Regions from separate parts of the Planococcus kocurii genome, predicted to be linked through region 1. Evidence: riboswitches for the same ligand, from Rfam matches in the RefSeq annotation. Region 1 holds a riboswitch; the other holds the start of a gene.
What was found. A riboswitch is a leader RNA that binds a small molecule or an ion and turns the genes downstream of it on or off. The one in region 1 is predicted to bind cyclic di-GMP.
Positions count from the first base shown of each region.

Region 2: another riboswitch for cyclic di-GMP. It lies ahead of AUO94_RS09290 (hypothetical protein); the one in region 1 lies ahead of flgB (flagellar basal body rod protein FlgB).

Region 1 covers NZ_CP013661.2:1,551,745-1,560,106, forward strand. Annotated here, with positions in the region: gene fliI (flagellar protein export ATPase FliI) at 1-558, opposite strand, end outside; gene AUO94_RS07655 (FliH/SctL family protein) at 539-1,336, opposite strand; gene fliG (flagellar motor switch protein FliG) at 1,329-2,342, opposite strand; gene fliF (flagellar basal-body MS-ring/collar protein FliF) at 2,354-3,994, opposite strand; gene fliE (flagellar hook-basal body complex protein FliE) at 4,020-4,316, opposite strand; gene flgC (flagellar basal body rod protein FlgC) at 4,712-5,167, opposite strand; gene flgB (flagellar basal body rod protein FlgB) at 5,173-5,574, opposite strand; cyclic di-GMP riboswitch class I at 5,654-5,740, opposite strand; gene AUO94_RS07685 (flagellar hook-basal body protein) at 5,963-6,799, shown strand; gene AUO94_RS07690 (flagellar hook-basal body protein) at 6,814-7,656, shown strand; gene flgL (flagellar hook-associated protein FlgL) at 8,041-8,362, opposite strand, start outside.
Region 2 covers NZ_CP013661.2:1,883,179-1,891,540, reverse strand. Annotated here, with positions in the region: gene AUO94_RS17755 (hypothetical protein) at 1-523, shown strand, start outside; gene AUO94_RS17750 (hypothetical protein) at 487-1,938, shown strand; gene AUO94_RS09290 (hypothetical protein) at 2,046-2,915, opposite strand; cyclic di-GMP riboswitch class I at 2,963-3,050, opposite strand; gene mgtE (magnesium transporter) at 3,181-4,539, shown strand; gene AUO94_RS09280 (DUF4395 domain-containing protein) at 4,675-5,088, shown strand; gene AUO94_RS09275 (glutamate-5-semialdehyde dehydrogenase) at 5,138-6,415, opposite strand; gene proB (glutamate 5-kinase) at 6,444-7,214, opposite strand; gene AUO94_RS09265 (alkaline phosphatase) at 7,760-8,362, opposite strand, start outside.

The DNA of each region.
Region 1 (8,362 bases):
ATCTGCTTCTGTATTGCGAGCAATCATGCCCATCAACGTACTTTTCCCAACACCACTTCCGGCAAATACCCCAATGCGTTGACCTTGGCCAACAGTTAGCAAACCGTCAATGGCACGAACTCCGACTTCTAAAGGTTTATCGATTCTCGGGCGCTTTAACGGGTTCGGCGGGGCATTATTAGTAGAATATTTTTTCAACCCCCGAGGCAATAAGCTTTCATCAAGTGGCATCCCCGTTCCGTCCAAAACTTTCCCTAAAATAGAAGGCCCCACTTTAATCTGCAGTGGCCCTCCCGTGGCGACGACTAAACAACCGGGTCCAACTTGCGAAAGATCCTGAAGTGGCATGAGCATGATTCTGTTTTCTTTAAATCCAACAACTTCGGCTTCAATCGGTGGCTCGTTGCGATTTGGGTAAAGCAAACACAATTCACCAATTTTTGCATTAGGTCCTCGTGATTCAATCGTCAAACCAATTACTTGAATCACTTTCCCGTGCTTTTTGATCGGTTCAATGTCACTCAGCAATTCCAGGTATTCATCTTCCCACAAGTTCATCGTTGGTTTTCTCCTCACAGTAAGCGAGCAATTGATTTTTGATTTCTTCTAGTTGATGATCAATCATCGCATCATAAGATCCACTCGCTGTATGAATTCTGCAGCCACCTGATGTCAGATTCGCTACAGGAACTAGTTTTAATTCTGAATCGGCTTTGATATAGGTTTTTAACTCCTCTAAAAAGGGAATAATGACCGAGTAATCTTCGGGAGAAACTTGCATCGTGACGTCTTCAGCTTCTTCTACTTGCTTTAATGCGTGCTGAATAATGCTCAATAACTGCTGTCTATCTTGTATCAGTTCGTTATGGATCACTTTTTCGGCAATCGTCACACTCAGTGACAGCAAGAAAGGTTCGGCTTGCTGAATAATAGTGGCCTTTTCTTCATAGGCTATTTCCAGTAAACGAGTCATTTCTGCTCGTTTTTCAACGCTGTCTTGCTCCGCTTGTTCCAGTCCTTCTGTAAATCCAGCCTGAAACCCTTGTTGCTTTGCTTGTTGTTCGACTCTTTGCGCATGCTGTTGTGATTCTTGTTGCTTTTCTTGCCACCACTCATCGATTTCTCGTTGTGCATTTTGCTGATCGTTTACGAGTTGAGCCTGCAATTGCTCTCGCTTAGCTTCCAATTCATTGATTTCTTGAAGCAACTGCTGTTGCTGTTGCCTCGGATCTATTTTGGGATCAGTAAAAACAGGTTTTTGAGTCTCAATTTTGCGTGTCTGAATAATTTTCATTTCTTCAGAAAGAGGCTGGGAAAGTCGAATAATATTAGACAATTATTTCTTCTCCTCCTCCACGCGATACATCAATTTCTCCTTTTTCTTCCATACTACGAATCAAGCCAACAATATTTGTTTGCGCATTTTCTACATCTTTCAGTTTTACTGGACCCATAACTTCGATTTCTTCATGGATAGCCTCTGCTCGACGTGTCGACATATTTTGATAAATGCTGTTTTTCACTTCTTCGCTTGCTACTTTTAATGCAAATGTCAAATCAGCATCGCTAACTTCACGGACAATTCGTTGAACAGAACGACTTTCAAGTTTGACGATGTCCTCAAAGACAAACATCCGTTTCTTGATTTCTGAAACCAGTTCGGCATTGTCTTTTTCAAGTTCGCCCAAAATGGATTTTTCTGTACTGCGGTCCACATTGCTCAACACGCGAACAATGGCTTCAACTCCTCCAGTCGCGGTGTAATCTTGGCTGCCAGTCGCAGTCAGCTTCCGTTCCAAAATTTGCTCGACTTGATGGATAACGTCTGGGGAAGTGCTTTCCATTAAAGCAATACGTCTTGCAACTTCCACTTGTTTGCTACTTGGTAGCTCAGACAAAATTTTAGAGGATTGTTTCGCATCTAAATAAGACAGCACTAACGCAATGGTTTGCGCTTGTTCGTGTTGAAGAATGTTTAAAATCTGATTAGGGTCTGCTTTTCGAGCAAAACTAAACGGTTTTACTTGAAGTCGGTTCGACAAACGACTAATCGTGTCCATTGCTTTGTCTTTCCCCAGCGCTTGTTCGAGAATGTTTCGGGCATAAACCAACCCACCCTCATTCATATAATCCTGCGCCAAAATCATTTCATAAAATTCATTAATGACTCTTTCCGTTTGACTGTTTTTCAACTGCCGAACATTGGAAATCTCCATCGTCAGTTGATCAATTTCTGGCTCGGTCAATTGCTTGAATATCTCAATAGAAACTTCAGGTCCCAAACCAACCAATAAAATGGCTACCTTTTGAATCCCTGTTAAATCATGTATTCCTCTAACCATTAGACACTCTCCTAGTCATCTGCCATCCATGACCGCAACAATTTCGTAAAGTCTTCAGGTCGTCCTTTGGCAAGCTTTTCAATCGTTTTTCGCTTCGGATTGGATCGATTACTAAACTCAGACAAATCGATTTCTTCCTCTTCGGGTTCTAGTAAATTTGATTTGGCTAATGCCTGTTCGAACCCTTCAAAACTATATTCTTCTTCTTCTATATCCACTTTTTTCTTTCTACGAAGGAATAACAAGGCAACAATAATCACAATTACCAGCACAATTGCCGCTCCAATTACTAGCAGAAGATTATTAGGAATACCAGCGAAAAATGTCACTTCTGGCTTTTCATCTTCAACAGCTGGACGTCCTTGGAATTCGGTTGCAAAAACGGAAATTCGATCTTCCAATTCAACATCTGTCGCTTGAAATTCATTCATGCTTAGCGATGTACTCACTGCATTTTTCAATAAATTACTGATATCCGCAATGTTTTCTTGCGTCAAACTTGCCGGGTTATCCGGAATCGGCGGCTCTACACCAACGTTGATTGTAATGTCATCAACGACATATGGGCTCTTTTCAATTTGGCGATTGATTCGGTTGACTTCGCTGTTAATGCGTTCTTCTGTTCGTTCAGATTCACTGTTTCCAGCACCGTCTACACCTGGATAATTAGCCACTTCCGTTTCTCCGGTTCCCGCTGCATCTTCAATAACTGTTCCTTCACTTGAATACGTTTCAACAATTCGTTCAACACTAATATCCAAGCCTTCGTTATTTTCAACATCAACCGGTTCCACTAATTGTTCTTCTCGTTTTTCTTTAGTGAAATCGATATTCGTCATAACAGAAACAACCACTTTATCCTGACCTAATAATAAGCCAAGCATTTGTTGCAACTCTCGCTGAATATCTTGTTCAATGCCTTTTTGAATTTCACGATGCTGCTGGTAAACCGACAAATTGGTATCTGCTTGATTGGCATCTTGCACTTCAAACACTTGGCCGTTTTGATCCATAATCACAATTTGTTCTGGCGGCAAACTTGGCACTGATTTACTGATTAAATGATACAAGCCATTAATTTGCTTTTGATCCAACTGCAAAGTCGAATCACCTTGAACCACAATCGAAGCCGTTGACGTTTGCTCTTCGTCGGTAATCCAAATATTTTCCTTTGGCAACGTAATCATGACATTGGCTTCTGTCACTCCGTCAATTTGCTCAATCAAATACGCTAACTCATTTTGCATCGCATCCCGTTCAACCACATCAAAATGACGATCGGTCATCCCGAGTCCCATATTTTCACTAAACGTACCGTAATTGACATTGCCGTTTTTCGGAATGCCTTCAGCTGCTAAACTTACTTTCAAATTAGCCAAATGCTCTTCAGGCACACTGATCGTTTTACCATCTGCCGACACTTCCACAGGAATCGCTTGTTCTTCAATCGCCGTCTTGATTTCACCAGCTTCGGCCGCCGTCAAATCAGAATACAATACAGAAAAATTAGATTGATTGCTAAAGAAAACGAAGATTCCTAAAATCATTAATGTGATAAAAAAAGAGCCGATAACAGACCATTTCGTTACAGGAGAAAAACTGGTCCATGATTCGCTCATTTTCGTTTTGAATACTAAAAGCTTTTCTTTCATTTCATCATCATCCTGCCGGTTTCAATCATACTTGCATTCTCATCACTTCTTGATAAGCTTCAACCACTTTATTTCGTACCTGCATCGTCATTTGCAACGACAAGCTGGCCTTTTGCGAAGCGATCATTACTTCATGAACATCCTGAACTTCTCCTGTCACCAATTGATTGGTCAATTTATCTGATTCGTTTTGTGCTTTGCTTACTCCTTTTAATGCATCTTTGAATATTTCTCCGAACCCTTCAACTTTGTTATCCGGCTTCACTTTGTCGAATAATTGGTTTTGAATAAAAGGCGTTTGAATCCCGCTGATTTTTTCCATGGTGCCTCCTAGGTAGTTATAGTAGGTTTAGCTTTGTCATTTTTCTGGAGATATTCCGCAAACCAACTGCGCTTTCCGCGGGCTCGCACCCAAGCCTCCTCAGTCGCTCTGCTCCTTGCGGGGTCTTGGTCGTCTCGCTATTCCGCAGGAGTCTCCGTTGTTTTGCTCCATATCTTAATTGTTATTCACTAATCAAGCATTTAGTAATAAGTGACTTCACGACTCTTAGAAGAAAAAGCGGAAGGCGCCGACTATTTTAAGTAGGTGCCACTAGGAAACCGCTGCTCCTGCATCGCTGCGCTAGCTTCGTCGCAAAGAGATGGTCCAAATTCCTTTGGACCATCTCTTGGAAAGCGTCCGCCTGGAGCAATTTCTTTCACCTTAAGTAAAGTGAGTTATTTGCCGATTTCCAAAGCTTTCATAAACATGCTTTTTGATGCATTCAATGCCGTGACGTTTGCTTCGTACGAACGGGTTGCCGACATCAAATCGACCATTTCTTTTAGTGGATCCACGTTGGATGAACGAACATAGCCGTCTTCTCCAGCATCTGGATGTTCCGGATCATACGTTAGTGTAAAAGGCGTCTGGTCTTCTCTAATTTCCGACACGTTAACACCTGTCACTGCAGTGTTTCCCCTATTCATTGCCGACTGCAATTGATTGGCAAAAGGCGAGGTTCCACTTTGAGACAACTCAACTGATTTTCTTCGGTACGGCACCCATTCCCCGTCCACTAATTCGGCACGGTTCGTATTGGCGTTTGCGATGTTCGCAGAGACCACATCCATGCGCATTCGGTTAGCCGTCAGCCCTGAAGCACTAATATTAAATCCACTGAATAAACTCATTTTTGTTATCTCCCTCCATTAATAACAGAGCTAAGACTATTGAGTTTGCCGTTGACCCGTTCGGTTACGGCGTTGTACCATAATTGGTTTTTTGCCAGTTCAGCCATCTCGACATCCATGTCGACATTATTGCCATTGTTATTATATTGGGTTGAGTTGTTTGTTAAAACTTTAGTCGATCCTACAGCCGCTTCATTGCTAAACGACAGGTGGCGATTGTCTGTTTTATAGCTTGAAAGACTTTGCTGATTCATCGCTGTATCGAGCGCTGCTTGGAAATCTACTTTTTTGCTTTTGTAATTAGCCGTGTCTACATTGGCGATATTCGCTGAATGAACTCGCTGTTTAAGTGTAGAAGCCGATAAAGCTTGTTCCATGGTCTCTAGAGATTTAGGGAATATATTCATCGATAAACTCCTTTTTTTTACAATCAATATGCTAATAAAAACCCACTTAAAAAAAGTGGATTTTTATCAAATATACCACTTAGGTAACCCGGCTGCCTTGTACACTGTGTATTTAGGCCCGTAGCTTTGCGTCTTTACCTTTCGAGTAAGTTTGCCATTTTCATCATGATATTCTATTATTTTTTTATTAAACTCATCATTTTGTACTATTTTCAAAAATTAATAACAAAGTGATAGTATCATGTTTCAATAATTTTGTATATTTTTCTTTTTATAAATATAAAATGATATTTCTTCCATATTAATCAATAAGACACTATTTTTATTCATTCGTTAATGTTATGCTACGCGATATCTATCATTATGTTAATAAGAAGGAGAAAAACCTATGTTTCGCGGATTATATACTGCTACATCAGGGATGATGGCCAATAATAGGAATCAACAAATATTGACAAATAACCTATCAAACGCCAATACTCCAGGATTTAAAGAAGACAAAGCCGTCTTACGCGCATTTCCAGACCAACTCATCGTAGCGATCGAAAACGGAAAAAAAGGTACAATAGTCCCCCAAAATATCGGTAGTTTGACTACAGGAGTATATACACAGGAGGGTATTCCGTCTTTTCTTCAAGGTCCGTTACGAGAAACTGGAAATTCAACAGATATGGCGTTGTTGGATGAATTATTACCACTAAACACGGATACCCAACAAAAAGGGTCGATGGTTTTCGCAGTGACTGCTGAAAACGGTGAGATGCGTTACACAAAAAATGGCTCTTTCGCAGTAAACACTGAAGGATTTTTAACGACTAGTGACGGCTTTCCTGTTCTCGGCGAAAACCAACAACCCATTCAAGTTGGTTCAGCCGATTTTACTGTCCAAGACAATGGCCAACTTATTCTAGCAGATGGTACACAAGGCGATCGCTTGTGGATTGGTCACACGGACAACCCACAGCAATTTGTAAAAGAAGGTCAGAATCTTTTACGCTGGACGGGAGATGCAGAAGCTGCTCCTCAGTTTATCGATAATGTTGCTCGACTTGCTGGCACAAACAGCTTTTTAAAACAAGGATTTATTGAACAATCGAATGTGGACTTGACCAAAACCATGACAGACATGATGACGACATACCGCGGCTTCGAATCCAACCAAAAAGTAATTCAAGCATACGACCGCAGCATGGAAAAAGCCGTCAATGAAATCGGACGCGTTTAGGAGGAAGTGAACCATTGAATATCCAAATGAATACTGCGAGTAACACGATGAGTGAACTGCAAAAGAAAATCGACTTGATTGGCAACAATATTGCCAACGTCAACACCAATGGCTATAAACGGCAAGAAGCGAGTTTTTCAGATGCACTCGTCCAGTCTATCGAAAAACAAGTCGGCCAACAAAATGAAATTGGACGAACCACGCCTTACGGTTTACGGATTGGCGCCGGCGCGATTCTGTCCCAAACCGCTGTTCGCAATGAGCCAGGTTCGATTCGCCAAACCGATCGCCCTCTCGATTTTATGATCCAAGGGGAATCCGTCTACTTCCGCATTGCCGCTGAGGGCAATACTTTTTATACAAAAGACGGATCTTTTCAAGTTCAACCAGTTCCCAACTCCAATCAAGTGAGTTTGGTTACCTCGAACGGGGATGCGGTACTCGGAGCTACCAATCAGCCCATCGTTTTCGATGCTGATTATAAGGATATTCAGTTAAGCGGGAATGGCACTTTGGAAATTTCTTATACCGATGCCACTAAGCAACCTACTGAAATCCAAATGGGTGTTGCCCAGATAAACCGGCAAGGCTCACTCGAAAAAATAGGTGGCAATCTTTTTCGCCTGACCGGTACTGAAGCTGAACAACTCGCAAATGGCAATTTACAGTTAATCGATTTGTCCCAGCAAACGGATGGAACGATTGGCATCAAACAAGGCGCGTTGGAAATGTCCAATGTTGATTTGACTGACGAGATGGCGGAATTGATTTCCACGCAACGGCTATTTCAATCACAAGGAAGAGCGATTTCCTACGCAGATGACATGATGGGATTAGTTAATACCATTAAGGGATAACAAAAAAAGAGCAGGCACCCCGCGGGGTGCCTGCTCTTTTTTCTATGTAGCTTGTGCGGAAGAAATCGCTCCAGGCGGACGCTTTCCGGGGGGCACGGCTTCAGCCGCTTCCCTCGCTCTGCTCAGTCCAGGGTCTTCAGCTCGCGCTGATCCCCCAGGAGTCGCCGCCTTCCGCTCTTTCTTCTAGGAAGCATGGTAACAAATGATTAGTAGCAATCTTTATCATCAATAACCAGTTCGACTTATTTAAGATATGGAGCAAACCAGTGGAGACTCCCGCGGGAAAGCGAGACAGCCGAGACCCTGCAGGAGCGTAGCGACGAAGCGGCTTGGCGCTCGCCCGCAGGAAAGCGGAGCTGGTTTGTGTAATATCAGCATAACTTCTTATCTCAAAAAGTCCATCAAACTTGGCTGGATGATTTTTGATGTTGCGGCGAGGCTGGCTTGGTAGATGCTTTCTTCGCTCTTTAACTTGATAACGGCTTCTGCGTAATCGATATCTTCCACTCTTGACAACATCGATTTGATTTCAAGATTGCTGGCAAGCAAGCGATTTTCAACGGCTTCTAGACGATTTTGTCGTGCACCGTTTTCAGCGCCCACTGTCAACAACCGGTCAATTCCGGCATCCATTTTTTCCAAATCGATGGCAGTTCCAGCCTTTAAATTGGCGGACATGCTTTCCAGTGTGTTAAAGAGGTTCGCC
Region 2 (8,362 bases), 330 kb from region 1:
CGTTAATATGGGCATGGCTAAGCCCGGAACGTTTCCTGGAGAAGCCGCAATCTCGCGTGATGAATACGACCGCTGGTTTAAAGCAATCGGTGAGATGAATGCCAATGCGATTCGTGTGTATACGCTTCACCCGCCTGCTTTCTATGAAGCATTTGCTGCTTATAATGCAAGTGCTAAACAGCCACTTTACCTGTACCACGGCGTCTGGATTGATGAAGAGCCACTAGTTGAAACACTCGACGCCTTTACTCCTGAGATTACTGAGCGTTTCCAAAATGAGGTTCAGAAAATAGTAGACGTTATTCACGGTGATGCTGTTGTCGAACAAGAACCTGGCCATGCATATGGTACCTACAAAACTGACATCTCCTCTTACGTTATTGGTTGGATGATTGGTATCCGTTTACGGTTCAACAAATGGAACTTGATTATCCTGAGCTTGGTGATTTTCAAGGTACGCATGTATACACAGAAGAGGCCAACCCGATGGAAAATTGGTTGGCACAGCAGCTGGACTTGTTAGCATCGTACGAACTAGATACCTACCAAAGTATGCGTCCTTTGAGTTTTACTAACTGGGTAACGACAGATAATGTGGACCAACCAGCAGAGCCAAGTGAACAAGAAGATATGGCAACTGTCGATCCAAATCACATTAAAACCAAAGGCATCACGGATACAGTTGGCATGTTCGCTTCTTATCATGTTTACCCGTACTATCCAGATTTCTTGAATTTAGAAGAACGATACACTGAATACGTAGACCACCGCGGGGAATTCAATAACTACGCCGGCTACTTGAAGGATTTGAACGATTCTCACGATATGCCAATTGTCATCGCCGAGTTCGGTATTCCTTCTTCTCGCGGCATGACTCATGAAAATCCGTTCGGTTGGAACCAAGGGTTTATCTCTGAACAACAGCAAGGCGAAATCGTCAGCCATATGTATGAGGATATCCTTGAAGAAGGACTGATGGGCGGTATGGTTTTCACATGGCAAGATGAGTGGTTTAAGCGTACGTGGAATACGATGGAGTATGACAATCCAAACGAACGGCCATTTTGGTCCAATGCTCAAACAAATGAGCAGCAATTCGGATTGTTGAGCTTTGATCGTCATAAAGTGAAAGTCGATGGTGAAGATGATTGGCAAGATGGGCAAAAGCTATACAAAAAAGACAACGGTGCCCTCAGAACCTTGACCATGGATTCAGATGAGCGCTACGTTTACATCAAAGCCCAATTCGATCCTACCGATAAAACCTGGTGGACTGAACAGGATTTCAATTTGTACTTTAGTATTCGTGAAGACCAAGGCATTGCAGTTGATGCGTTGGGAAAAACAGAATTTCTCGCAGATTTTCAGTTGAAGATGAACGATTTAAAACAAGCACAAATGCAAGTTGCAGGCGATTACGACAGCTTCTATTATGATTATCACAACCGTTTAAAGATGATTCCTGCAGAAGAAAATATTGAATCGACTTTCCATCCGATTCGACTCGCATTGAACAAAGAATTTGTGCGTCCCGATACTGGAGAAACACTGCCATTTTCTTCTTATGAAACCGGTGTTTTCCGATTTGGTATTGCCAATCCGGAGCATGAAAACTATGATTCTTTGAACGATTATTACTACGATGAAAAAACAGGCATCATGGAAATCCGAATTCCTTGGATGTTGCTGAATGCTAAAGATCCCGCAAAACGAGAATTTACAGGGGATCTTCAACAAGACGGCATTGAGGCTTCGAGAACAATTGAAGGAATAGATGTCGCTGCTAGTTTAACGGATGATAATGGTAAAGCAACTGAAACCTTTACTACAACTCAAGCAGCCCAGTATTCATGGGACACATGGGGACTGCCACAATCCAAAGAACGCTTGAAGCAATCGTATTACATTCTTCAAGAAACTTTTGGCAACACTCAGTGATATAAACCGGACATGTTAGTAGCGTGTCCGGTTTATGGTTTTATAGATGAGTAAATCATAAAAAAAAACAGCGAGGTTGGCCGGCATGGCTCAACCTTGCTGTTTTTTTAGGGTGTCATCGTTTTCCAGCTATCTACGTGGTGAATCGCGACGCCGCCAAAACCAGTTATCCCTGCATAGTGTGCAGTTACTGCAGCTAATTCACCTTCCATGAAAGTTTCGCCCTCTTCATAGAAAGAAATGTTGTCGCCTTCATCAGTCTCACCAGTTTCAACTCCGACTACTACTGATTTGCCGTATTTTTCTGCATAGGCCACTTCGTTCTTTACAAGTTCTGTAATCAAAGCAGCAGAATCTCTATAAGCCATCAAGGTCACACTATGTGTGTTGGCAATCACCCACTCAGCAAGTATCCCTTTGCCATAAATATTTTTATAAGTGATTTCATCAAACCAAAAAGGCAAATCTGCTTCAAGGGGTAAGTTCATTGCAGCTGTACTAGCACTAGCTTTACTCAAAAGGGCTTGATAGGATTTTACAGTGGCCGCTCGGTTCGTATTCCAACCGCTATAAAGGTAAGGCTCTACATTCAAATGAACACCTGCAAATTTTTGAGCTTGCAAAGCACCTTGTTGATAAGACGATAACCAGTTCATCAACCGATCTTGCTTGGTAAAGCCCTTTGGTGCTACCCAGTCACTAGCACCGTCCAATGCGTAAATCGTCATTCCTAATAGTCCCGCTTTTTCAATAAACCTTTTATAGACATCCACTGGAATATCCGCGTCAATCTGCACGTAGACTTTATTGACATCCTTACTGTCTAAAAAAGCAAGGGTTCCCGCTTCATCGCTATAAATCATCCACGGATTCCATAACCAGGTAGCTTTGACTTCCGTCTCAGCTGCTTGTGCACTCACTCCATTTTGTGTCAGCATAATTAACAAACACACACCTGCCATTATTATTTTTTTCATCTTCTGATATCCTCCCATTCCGTAAGCCGGAGCTCAAAGAACGAGACCCTGGCAACCAGACGACCTTGCGTTTTTCAACGGGTAGGCTCATGGCTTTGCGTCCTCCTCTTTCGATAGAGTTTGCCTTTTTCAGATTTTCATTATTATATGTTAATTTATGAGATTTTACTACCTTTTTTAAATAGCTCTTTCAAATTATGAAGTTTAAGGCAATAATCAACAGTAGGATTTGTCTACATCTTTTATTACTAAGGAGTGACCTACAATGTCTACAGCAATACGTGAAGACGAAATTACATTGGCATTAATTCAGTCTTTACAAGAAGGCAATAGTAATGAATTTCAGGCAATATTGAGTGAACTCCAACCTTACGATATGGGTGTTCATTATCGACATTTGCCAGAAAAACATCGAAACAAATTTTTGTTGTATTTAACGATTTTTCAACTCACAGATTTAATGCAAGAGCTGCCTAAAACAGAGCAAGCCGAAATTCTGCAAAAATTGGGTGTAGAAAAATCAAAAAAAGTGTTGGATCGTATGGATAACGATGATTTGGCTTTATTCTTAGATGATTTAGAGCCTGATCGCATTAACGAATTGTTATCTCAAATTAACCAAGACGATTCTAAATTTGTTCAAAGAACGATCAATTATCCGCCAGAAACTGCAGGACGTCTTATGAATAACCGTTACGTATGGATTCCACGGCATTATACAATTCGAGATGCTATTGATAAAATCAAGCATTTTGCAGAAATAGCGGAGTATCTCAATTACCTTTACGTAGTAGACGAAGATAAAAAACTACGCGGCGTGATTTCCTATAAGGATTTAATTCTTGGAAATCTTGAGGATAAAGTAGAAGACATTATGTACAACCGCGTCGTCAAAGCTGATGTATTGATGGACCAAGAAGATGTGGCACACATCATTAGCCGCTATGACTTTGTGACATTGCCCATTGTGGAACATGATAATACACTCGCAGGGGTTGTAACGGTTGATGACGTCATTGATGTCGTGATGCAAGAAGCCAATGAAGACATTGAAAAACTTTCGGCATCTGGTAAATCGATTGATTTTAATACTCCGGCTTGGACGGCAGCTTATCGTCGCCTTCCTTGGCTAATCCTCCTGCTGTTCATTGGTCTATTTTCAGGCAGCATCATTAGCCGTTTTGAAGATACGTTGCAAGCAGTTGTCGCATTAACCTTTTTTATGCCGTTGATTGCTGGGATGACTGGAAATACCGGCACACAATCCCTATCTGTTGTTGTTCGTGGACTAGCTTCGCAAAAGCTAGATTTCAAGCAAACCGTTAAACTGATCATCCGAGAATTATGGGTCGGCATCATTATTGGCGTGATTTGTTCTGTTCTTATTTTATTGATTGCTTATGTATGGCAAGGTAGCTTTATTTTAGGAATTGTCGTGGGTGGCTCTCTATTAATGACTTTAATTATTGGTACTTTAGCCGGAACTATTATCCCACTGATTCTGTACCGATTCAATATTGATCCAGCCGTTGCTTCCGGTCCACTGATTACTACCATCAACGATATTCTATCTCTGCTCATTTATTTTGGAATGGCCACACTGTTCATTTCACAATTGATGTAAGAAAAGTCCTGAGTAAAACTTTCACTAAAAATAATTACTGACTCAACGTATGGTGATTCGCACTTTTTCAGGCAAATAACTTTATACCAAGTAAGACACTAGGTATAATAGGTTGTAATCGAAGGAGGTGCGCTTATGACCATTCCAAAACCCCTTGTTCAAACCAATCAGACGTTTGTTGTCGTTACTGTCGTAGCGGCGTTGTTGTTCCATCCAGCCATTTTACTGTTGCCGTTTGTTGTTGGAGCTTATACATTAGTGACAAAGAAAAATCCAGTGATTCAATTGGGCCATCTCTTTTTGAAAAAGCCGGCGGCAAGTTATCAGCAAGAAGATAAAGATCAGCAATTGTTTAACCAGTGGATTGCGACAATTTCCTTAGGACTGTCCTTGATTTTCTTTTCTTTTGGCATACCATCGTTGGGCTTTGTCTTCAGTATTATGGTCATTATCGCAGCAGGTGTTGCGTTGATGGGCTATTGTATCGGCTGTACGATTCGCTTCCGGTACATGATGTGGAAGCATAATCGAACAAAAGTGCAGGTATAAAAAAGACAGGGAGCAACTTGCTCTCTGTCTTTTTTCGATGATAGAACCTTTACTTTACTTGGCCATTGCCACGCACGATGTACTTAGTCGATGTTAAAGCAGGCAAGCCCATTGGTCCACGTGCATGAAGTTTTTGCGTACTAATACCAATTTCGGCACCAAAACCAAATTCAAACCCATCTGTAAATCGAGTGGATGCGTTGTGATAAACAGCGGAAGCATCGATTTCCATAAAAAATTGATCGACGTTTTCCGAGTTTTTCGAAATGATTGCTTCGGAATGCTTTGTACCATACGTATTGATATGCTGAATCGCTTCACTGACACCAGCTACAATTTTCATCGCTACCTCTAATCCCAAGTACTCCGTTCCCCAATCCTCTTCCTTTGCAGGGATAACATCAGGAGAGCGTTTTTGTACGGATTCGTCCCCATGAATAGTTACTTGTTGAGCCAGTAGCGCACTTAGCAACAGTGGCAAATGCTTGTCCGCCCAATCTTTATGAACCAAAATACTTTCACAGGCATTACAAACAGAAGGTCGCTGTATTTTAGCATTTAATGCGATATCAATCGCCATTTGAACAGTTGCTGTCTCATCAATATAAATATGGCAATTCCCTGCTCCCGTTTCTAATACTGGAACTGTAGCGTTTTGAACGACCCTCTGAATCAATTTAGCGCCTCCACGAGGAATGAGCACATCTAAATATTTGTTGAGTTTGAACATATGAGAAGCTGCTTCTCTACTTGTATCTTCCATCAATTGTACCGAATCAATAGGCAATTCACTGTTCTCAAGAGCTCTGTGAATCACCGCCACGATGGCTTTGTTGGAGTGTATTGCTGTAGAACTACCTCGCAGTACCACTGCATTGCCGGTTTTTAAGCACAAACTAGAAGCATCAACAGTAACATTCGGACGTGCTTCGTAGATCATTCCCACAACGCCTAAAGGCACACGAATTTTAGACATGGTTAAACCGTTTGGCCGTTCCCACTTTTCTAATACTTCACCAACAGGATCTGCTAGTTTTGTCAATTGAATCAAGGCATCAGCCATTTCCGTTAAGCGGTCTCCATCTAATTTCAAACGGTCTAGTAACGACTCACTCATGCTATTTTGACGTCCTACTTCAATATCTTTGCTGTTTTCCTCCAAAATAAAGGCTTGTTCTTTTAGTAATTGCGCTGAAATAGAACGCAATGCATTATTTTTTTGCTTTGTTGTCGATTTTGCTAATATTGCTGAAGCTTGTTTTGCTAGTTGCGCTTTTTGTATCAGTTCACTTGTAGACGTTTGCTGTTCTTGGAGAAGTTCAGTCATTCTGATGCCCCTTTCGATTTTCCATGCTTCAAACACTCATTGTCGTTTTTACGCCAATATAAGTTCCATCGCCTTTGCCTTTGAAAATATCAACTAATTTTTCACTGCCCGTTCCCGAACCGATAAATACTTGAACTCCGAAAGCTAACGCCGTTCGAGCTGCTTCAACTTTTGATTTCATACCGCCTGTACCCACAGTGGAGCTATCTGAGGAAGTGGCATCTATTAATTCATCGGGGATTTCGTGAAGGTGAAGGTATTTTTGCGCTTGCGGATTTGTTCTCGGGTTGTCCTGGTAAATGCCGTTAATATCTGTCAAAATCATTAAAATATCTGCATGCACAAGACCACTGACCAATGCTGATAACATATCATTGTCACCAAAAGTCAGCTCTTCTGCGGAAACCGAATCATTCTCATTGATGATAGGTAAGACGTTGCGTTCTAATAACTTGGAAATTGTCGCATTGGCGTTTTTATAAAGATCTTTCGTCAGCAGTAACTGTGCAGCCACAATACGGTGTTTCTTGCATTCGTCTGCATATGCCTGCGATAATAGGCTCTGCCCCACTGCTGCTGCTGATTGTTTGTCGACCACTGTGTCCGGTCGCGATAAATAGCCCATGCCCATACATCCCGCAGCGACTGCTCCAGACGATATCAATATGACTTCATGTCCATGTGTTCTTAAGCTGGCCAGCGCATCCACATGCTCGCGTAACTTCTCAATCGACAGTTTGCCTTCATCGTCCGTTAATGAGCTGCTGCCGATCTTCACTACAATCCTTTTCTTCTCCACGTACAGTCACCACCCGTTTTTGATAAATAAAAAAGTTCTTCCATTTTATCTAAAAGCGGAAGAACCTTAACTCCATGACTCTTTCGACAAGTTTATGTGAATCTCTTTAATAGAGTTATTATGCACTTTCTTGTATTTTAAGTCAATAAAATAAAAAGAATATTTAAATTTTATTTTATTTAACAGTATTCACTTAATATTCTTTATGTATATTTATGCATAAAATAAATGACTCTATAAACTTTTTAGATTAAGGGAAATTTAATTACGTCAAGACAATTAAAAAAGCATGGAATACTAACTCCATGCTTCAGACTGTAGACAACGTCTTATCAAACTAAATAGTGATGTTTAATCTCCAACTGGGCTGGCCACTTCGCTTGGTGCGGAGAATCCTAGGTGCATACAAAAAAATGAATAAGTATTCTTTTGTCTACAAGCTGAAACAGACTCATTGAGATGAGTCTGTTTACATGGATCACTTAAGCTATCGCTTGTGGCAATCTTTTGGTCGCTTTTATGGGCAACAATTCTTCCATTCGATTTTACTTGTCATCAATTGTGACTTTTGCTTTTAGTAAATCAAAAATGATTTTAGCGTGATCTGTATTATCGAGCTGCCCTGCAAACTTTCGACTTGCCGGACCGTATGCATAAACGGGTACATCTTCTCCCGTGTGACCACTAGTTGTCCAGCCCGTGTGTGAGCGTTTATCAAAAATCTTTTCAATAGAATCATCGATAACTGTAACGTCATTACTCTTTTCCACTTTTTTTACCATGTCCACTTCTTCAGCAGTTAGATCCAGATCAATGTACTCGTGTAAGGTTTCTTCAACACTAGCACCGTCAACAATTTGCTGCGCCATGAAGTCTGGCGTACGCTTTGCCGCTTTAATCGGTTCCATAAGCCAATTGTAAACACCATCTGCACCTATCGAAAAACCGCCTGTCGAATGGTCCGCAGTTGCTACGACTAACGTATTCCCATCTTTTTTAGCAAATTCTATTGCTGCCTGAAATGCTTTGTCGTAGTCTTCCATTTCGCTCATTGCGGCTACGATATCATTATCATGTCCTGACCAGTCGACTTGGCTACCTTCTACCATGAGGAAGAATCCATCTTTATCCTCTGACAAACGATCAAT